Regions from separate parts of the Peribacillus sp. AS_2 genome, predicted to be linked through region 1. Evidence: riboswitches for the same ligand, from Rfam matches in the RefSeq annotation. Region 1 holds a riboswitch; the other holds the start of a gene.
The links. Region 1 has a riboswitch for lysine ahead of dapA (4-hydroxy-tetrahydrodipicolinate synthase). Riboswitches for the same ligand answer to the same signal wherever they lie in the genome.
Positions count from the first base shown of each region.

Region 2: linked by a shared signal. The riboswitch ahead of OTG27_RS01935 (amino acid permease) and the one ahead of dapA (4-hydroxy-tetrahydrodipicolinate synthase) in region 1 are both predicted to bind lysine.

Region 1 covers NZ_JAPTGA010000016.1:12,377-15,946, forward strand. Annotated here, with positions in the region: gene OTG27_RS22270 (D-2-hydroxyacid dehydrogenase) at 1-698, opposite strand, end outside; gene dapA (4-hydroxy-tetrahydrodipicolinate synthase) at 838-1,722, opposite strand; lysine riboswitch at 1,856-2,034, opposite strand; gene OTG27_RS22280 (spore germination protein) at 2,404-3,570, shown strand, end outside.
Region 2 covers NZ_JAPTGA010000001.1:417,418-420,987, forward strand. Annotated here, with positions in the region: gene OTG27_RS01930 (glycoside hydrolase family 13 protein) at 1-395, shown strand, start outside; gene OTG27_RS01935 (amino acid permease) at 445-1,896, opposite strand; lysine riboswitch at 1,993-2,178, opposite strand; gene OTG27_RS01940 (LacI family DNA-binding transcriptional regulator) at 2,436-3,398, opposite strand.

The DNA of each region.
Region 1 (3,570 bases):
ACGTTGATAAGGTAAGCGTTGGACTTCATAGCTAAAAGAAGGTCCTGGTTAATGATATGATAAGTGGAATCCGTTAAAGGAAGGGTCAGGACCAAATAATCCAGATCTTTTACAAATTCACCCCATTGGTCTGGAGTAAAGTGGAGATCCACGAGTGTTGCTTGTTTTCCACTAAAGCTTAACCCATGCACATTCATTTCAAATGCCCGGGCTTTACGTACAAGTTCAGCGCCAATCGATCCAAGTCCAGCCACCCCGATTGTTTTCCCCTTTAGAGTTTCAGAAATGAAAGGATCCCATCTCCGCTCCAATTGCGATTGTCTCATCCGAGGACCGTCTTTCACTATGTCCAAGAGAAACGAAAATACATATTCAGAGATGTAAGCACCAAATTGGTCAATAATTCGAGTTATTGTAATGTTTTGAGGTATCGATTTGTCTGCAATCAAATCATTGACCCCGGCTCCCATTGATTGAAACCAGCGAACAGATGAGGCAACTGGTTTACATAGTAATTGCGTCGGGAAATTCCATCCCAAAATAACTTCAGTGCCGGGTAAATATTTTTCTGCTTCCTCCAAAGTTTTCGCTGTCTTTACCGATATAAACCCACTATTTCGGATTTGATCAGCATATGCATCGACCTCTGACTTAATAGGACTAAATACAAGAATGCTTGGTTTGTGTGTACCCCCCATTGGCTCTCTCCTTATGATTCTTTATATATAGTATAAATTCTTTCTCCTGAGTCGTACATGGATAAAAAAACAGTGCATTTCTTTCGAGTATGCACTGCTTTTTAAAATTTCTCCAGAATCATTCGTTTTATTTATTTAATTAAATGGTTTCTGCGTTACTAGGCTGTAGAACTATTTGCAGTGCTCTTTCTTCTTCATCGTTAAAAGGGATCAATGGTAAGCGGACACCTCCAACATGTACCCCCCGCATATTTAATGCAGATTTTACTGGTCCCGGGCTTGGTGCAGCAAATAATGCTTTCATGATTGGAAGAAGTGTACGATGTGCAGCGGCAGCGCCAAGGACATCACCATTTTTAAAGCTATTGATCATTTCTTGCATTTCATTACCAATTATGTGTGAAGAAACCGAAACAACGCCTGTTCCACCGATGGCTAAAACCGGTAATGTCAACCCATCATCGCCGCTGTACAAAGTAAAATCACTAGTTGTTTTGCTTATGATTTGTGCCATGGCATCCAAGTCACCGCTTGCTTCTTTTACTGCCACGATATTGTTGATTTTTGAGAGGCTGACAATCGTCTCCACTGACATGTTTACAACACTTCGACCTGGAATATTATAAAGCATTACCGGTAATGATGTTGAATGGGCTATAGCGCTAAAGTGCTGAAATAGTCCTTCTTGAGACGGCTTGTTATAGTAGGGGGTGACGAGCATGATTCCGTCGACTCCTGCTGCCTCCGCTTGCTTTGTTAAGCTGATGGAAGCTCTCGTGTTATTTGAGCCGGTTCCAGCTATGACTGGAACTCTTCCATCAACAACATCTACAACAAATTTGAATAAATCTATTTTCTCTTCTTGAGTTAAGGTAGGGGACTCTCCAGTTGTACCGGCTATTACTAATCCATCAGAACCATTAGCAATCAAATGGTTTACTAAAGTTCTCGTAGCATTAAAATCAACCTCTTCATTATGATTGAACGGGGTAACCATTGCGGTTAAAACTTGGCCAAAATTCATAACTTCACACCCTTTTGTATAATTTTTAAAAATATTCAGAGGTGGTTAGGGCCATTCAGGAGTAAACGCAAAAAAGCAACAACGAGGATTCGCTGCTGCAGTAGAAACAATATTTACTAAAAAATGTTTCCGCGCATAAGATAGCCCTCCATATAGTTTCCTATATGACAGTCCTGTATTTATTCAATAGCAGAACCAGCTTCAAGAACATGAGATTCTTTCCGCTTCGGCAAATTCCCCTTTCCACAATAGTCATAGGATCTCATTCTCCTCAAAATGTGTACTAATGGTCTTTGCTCCTCTATCCTCACTTCAAAAAAATTTGAAGTAAGAAAATATTTAATTGATTGTAATATAACAGGGAATCCCTTCTGTTGCAAGCCTAATTATGAAGTTTTTTAAGAATGCTAGAAATCTATGGGGAATGGCTAGAGTATTGGGGTGGATTCATCTTTATTCGTTATAGGCTGAACAAATATTCAATGGACGAGGGAGTAGTAGACAATACAACTCCCTTTAATGATTCTTTTTCATTTATCCGATTAAAACTCACTGATAATTTATTGAAAATTACAGTTGGCCGCTAATTTTAATCAGTAATTTCAACTAAGTATTCGTGCGTATAAAATCCTACCATTCGTTAATAATATCCATATCTTACAATCAAAGGAGTGGAGTCTATTGAAAAGATATTCATTCTTTAAAAAGCAAGAAAATCATAAATCTACAGACTTCACTGATGTACTCGAACATCTGCAAAAGTCCAAGGACTTCACAAGCTTTACACTCAATTTTGAAAATGAAATATACTGTGTATCTTTTTTCGATACATTAATTGATAAAGATATAATGCATAGAGACCTCCTTCCTTTTTTACATACAAATTCTTCAACTCTGGAGGAGCTTGTACACAACTTACCAATAGAGGGGCTTGTTTTCACAAAAAATCCTGCTGAACTACAAAGTCAGCTGTTAATGGGTTATATAGCCATAACATTAAATAATCAATCTGATCAGGCAGTTTTAGTTAAAGCAGCAAATAACACTTCCAGGCAAGTTACACTGCCAGAGGTAGAGTTCAGTGTTGTCGGTCCGAAAGAGGCACTGGTCGAATCACTTGATACGAATTTATATTTAATCCGAAAACGGCTTCCTATTGCAGAACTTGCTGTTGAAGAAATTATTGTTGGGAAGTTATCCAAAACAAGAGTAGCAGTGCTTCATATAGAAGGAATTGCAAATAAGGAGAATGTAGAAACCGTCATACAGCGCATATCTGATTTAAGGGTTAACCAAATAATTGATAGCTCCTATATTTCACAAATGATTGAAGATAATAAAAATTCTCCTTTTCCTCAATTTATCGATACGGAACGACCTGATCGATTGGCTGCGGTACTAGGAGAAGGCAAAGTAGTGATCTTGGTGGATGGAGCTCCACATGGCTTACTTGGGCCCTCCACATTCTTTGAATACTTTGCGGCATTCGAAGATTATTTTCTCAACTGGACGATTGCCTCATTCTTTAGGCTTATTCGTTTTTTTGCTGTATTGTTTTCCATCCTAATGACCCCCATATATGTCGCAGTTCTCACTTATCATTATGAGTTGATTCCAAAGGATTTAGTCAGTACGCTTGTGATTTCTCGTAGCGGAATTCCATTTCCACCGATTTTAGAAGCATTAATCTTGGAATTAGCTATCGAACTTCTCAGGGAGGCAGGAGCTAGACTGCCGACTAAAGTAGGTCAAACAATAGGTATCGTAGGTGGTATTGTAATTGGGACGGCATCTGTTGAAGCAGGGCTAACGAGTAATGTATTATTAATTCTTGTTGCATTGTCGGCT
Region 2 (3,570 bases), on a different contig from region 1:
GGAACGCAGGATTCACGAACGGGACCCCTTGGATTAAGGTTAATCCCAATTTTCCCGAGATTAATGCAGAAAAGGCTTATAATGATCCGAATTCCATTTTTCATTTTTATAAAAAGCTTATCCAACTGCGCAAGGAACATGATATCGTCGTTTATGGCCGTTTTGAACTGCTGTTGCCGGATGATGAACGAATATTTGCCTACACGAGATCGTTTGAGGAAGAGAAGTTATTGGTGCTATGCAACTTTAAAGAAGAGCAGGCCGCTTATACTTTGCCTGAAGAGCTGCATGCATATTCTGCCACAAAGCTGATCGGCAATTATGGTCAGGAGGAAGAAGGAATCTCCAGCAAACCCCTGCAACCATATGAATGCCGTGTTTATCACTTGAAATGAAAAAAGGACCTGTCCTTCTCCGGTTAGGGAAGAACAGGTCCTTTGCGTATTATTTTGATTTAAGGTCACATTCCTCTGGCGGAATGATTTTCGTTTTATGCTTAATTTTATAGCCGAACCATAGGACGAAAAATAGAATCAAGCCAATGTAGGAAACGAACATTGAATTCCAGTCGATCCCATCGCTGCTGAAAGCCTGATAGCCTTGTCCGATGATAATGATAATACAAAGGACAAGTGCGAATATAGGCCCGAATGGGAAGCCTTTTGCCCGGAATGGTAGAGCATTCATATCAAGGCCTTGAGCTGCATAGGCTTTGCGGAACCGATAATGGGCAATCGCAATCCCTACCCAAGTGACGAATCCTGCCATGCCTGAAGCGTTCAATAACCAGATATAAACGACGCCGTCCCCGAAAAATGAAGCTAAGAATGCAACACAGCCAACTAAGGAAGTCACGATAAGTGCATTCACCGGCACTCCTCTTTTATCTAACTTGCCTAGGAATTTCGGTGCTTTCCCATCACGTGCCAAGTCCCATAACATACGGGTTGAAGCATACATGCCAGAGTTACCCGCAGAGAGTACGGATGATAAAATGATCGCGTTCATGATGGATGCAGCAAATGCAAGGCCGGCCCGTTCAAATACAAGCGTGAATGGACTTACGGCAACATCTTGACTCAATAAACGTGAATCCGTAAACGGAATGATCATTCCAATAACGAAAATTGCAAGGATATAGAACAAGAGGATGCGCCAGAAAACGGATCTGATTGCTTTAGGGATATTTTTTTCTGGATCCTCACTTTCCCCAGCAGTCACTCCAAGCAATTCCGTTCCTTGGAATGAAAAGCCGGCAGCCATGAATACGCCTAGAATCGTGAAGAACCCTCCGTTAAAGGGACCTTCGCCCATTGTGAAATTGGAAAAACCGATTGGGTCATTCCCACCCATGATTCCGAGAATGATCAGAACACCCGTAATCAAGAAAATGACGACTGTCACGACCTTGATCATGGCAAACCAGAATTCTGTTTCCCCGAAACCTTTAACGGACATGTAATTGATAAGAAACATAGTGATTAACGCAATGGCACTCCAGATAAATGAAGGGCTATCCGGGAACCAGAACTTCATAATTAAGACAACGGCTGCCAATTCAGCGGCAATGGTGATTGCCCAGTTATACCAGTAGTTCCAACCAATCGCAAAACCGAAGGACGGATCGACGAATTTGGATGCATAGACACGGAATGAACCGGCCACTGGCATGAACGCTGCCATTTCTGCAAGACTTGTCATTAAGTAATAAACCATGATGCCGATGACCGCGTATGCCACCAAGGCACCGCCGGGACCGGCTGAATGAATGGCCCCGCCACTAGCTAAAAATAAACCTGTTCCAATCGTTCCACCTAATGAAATCATCATTAAATGACGCGCTTTCAGGCTCCTTTTCAATTCAGTAGGGCTTGATGGTGATTGTGAATTTGACAATTGATGTTACACTCCTTTTTATTGGAAGGGAACGAAAAATAAAAAAACAGCAGTCGAAAAAGATCGACGGCTGTTTATAATAAACCCGTTTATCCTTCCGAAGATAGCTCCCCACGCTTTTTTGAAAAAACGTGACAGTGGTGTTCCTATTCGGTAACACCGCCAGCGAGAATATACATGGAATATACCCTAACTTCGGCAACTTATCCTTTCAAACGGAGTCTTTAATTTTCCAGAATCTCGTCCGTTTTACTTTTATAAGCTGCAGCCTCTAACTCATCGGTAAATGAGGAAGTATTCAATTTTCTAAAATCGTTGGCGTCAGCTTGTAGGTGACGTCGTACGACTGTACTCATGAAATTCATGCAATCGCTAATAGATTGCTAGTAATTGAGTAAACTTTACTATATCAAAATTATAAAATAACTTCTGGGATATCGCAATGATTATTTTATGTGGTTATTTTTTCCTAGTTAATGAATGATGGCTGTAAGGAGGAATCAAGTGACGATGTACTAAAATATAGCACATCCTGATAACTAAACGGTTTTCCTTTTTATTAGGGCATAGTCCAGTTTTACATGTTTGACCTCTTCAGGATTCTCAAAGAGATCCACTGCCATTTTCCCGATCCATTCCAGCGGTAAGGAAATGGTCGTGATGTCGAGCATTTCGCCAAGGCTATCATTATTGAAGCCAAGAATGGCCACATCTTCCGGTACCCTTATACCCGATTTCTTAGCGGTAAGAATGAAGCCCGCCGCCGTGTCATCATTCGTGATGATGATGGCTTCAGGTTTATCCATCATCGAATTCCATTCCTGAAACAATTGTTCACCGTCCTTAATGTGATAACTGCCTTCAAACAGCCATTCTTTATTGTTTATCAGTTGATGTTTACTCATGATATCGTTAAAGGCCTTTGTACGATGGGAACTGTTTCTGCTCTTTTTACGGCCGAGGCTGTATCCGATTTTCTTATATCCTTTAGCAATCACGTACTCAAGGGCACAGGAGAAAGCTGCATAATGATCAATGCTGATGGATGAGAATTCAGCCTGGGCGGTATCTTCACATAAAATAATCGGTCCGTATTTTTGATAATCCAAGAGGATTTTCATTTCCGAAATCCTTGAACAAACGATAATGCCATCGAGCTGCTTCATTTGCAGCATATTAAAAGCCTGGATCTCTTTCTCCCTGTCATAATTTGTTTGAAAGATGACGATATGACAGCCAATTGCATTTGCCTGTTTTGTGATTCCGTTAACGATTGCCCCGTAATATGGGTGATTGTTGAAGGGGATGATGACGCCGATAAGATTGGTTTTCCCTTTTGAAAGATGGATGGCGTTGATGTTTCTCGTATAATTCAAACGATTGATCGCTTCTAGGACGCTCTTTCTTTTATCGGGGCTTACATAAGGATGATCATTCAATACACGAGACACTGTTGAGACAGATACACCAGCACATTGAGCTATTTCTTTAATATTTGTCATGGTATCACCGTTTTTCTTTTTTTATATTGTACAGTATGAAACCCATTTCAGGGCAAGGGAACAGTGGGGACTGCTAAAGATTTCTGCAAATAGGGTCTTGTTATGGTATTGGTTTCATCCTTTAAGATTGGTCTAAGTCTTAGAGGAGGAGGAAAACATGATGTTCCAAACT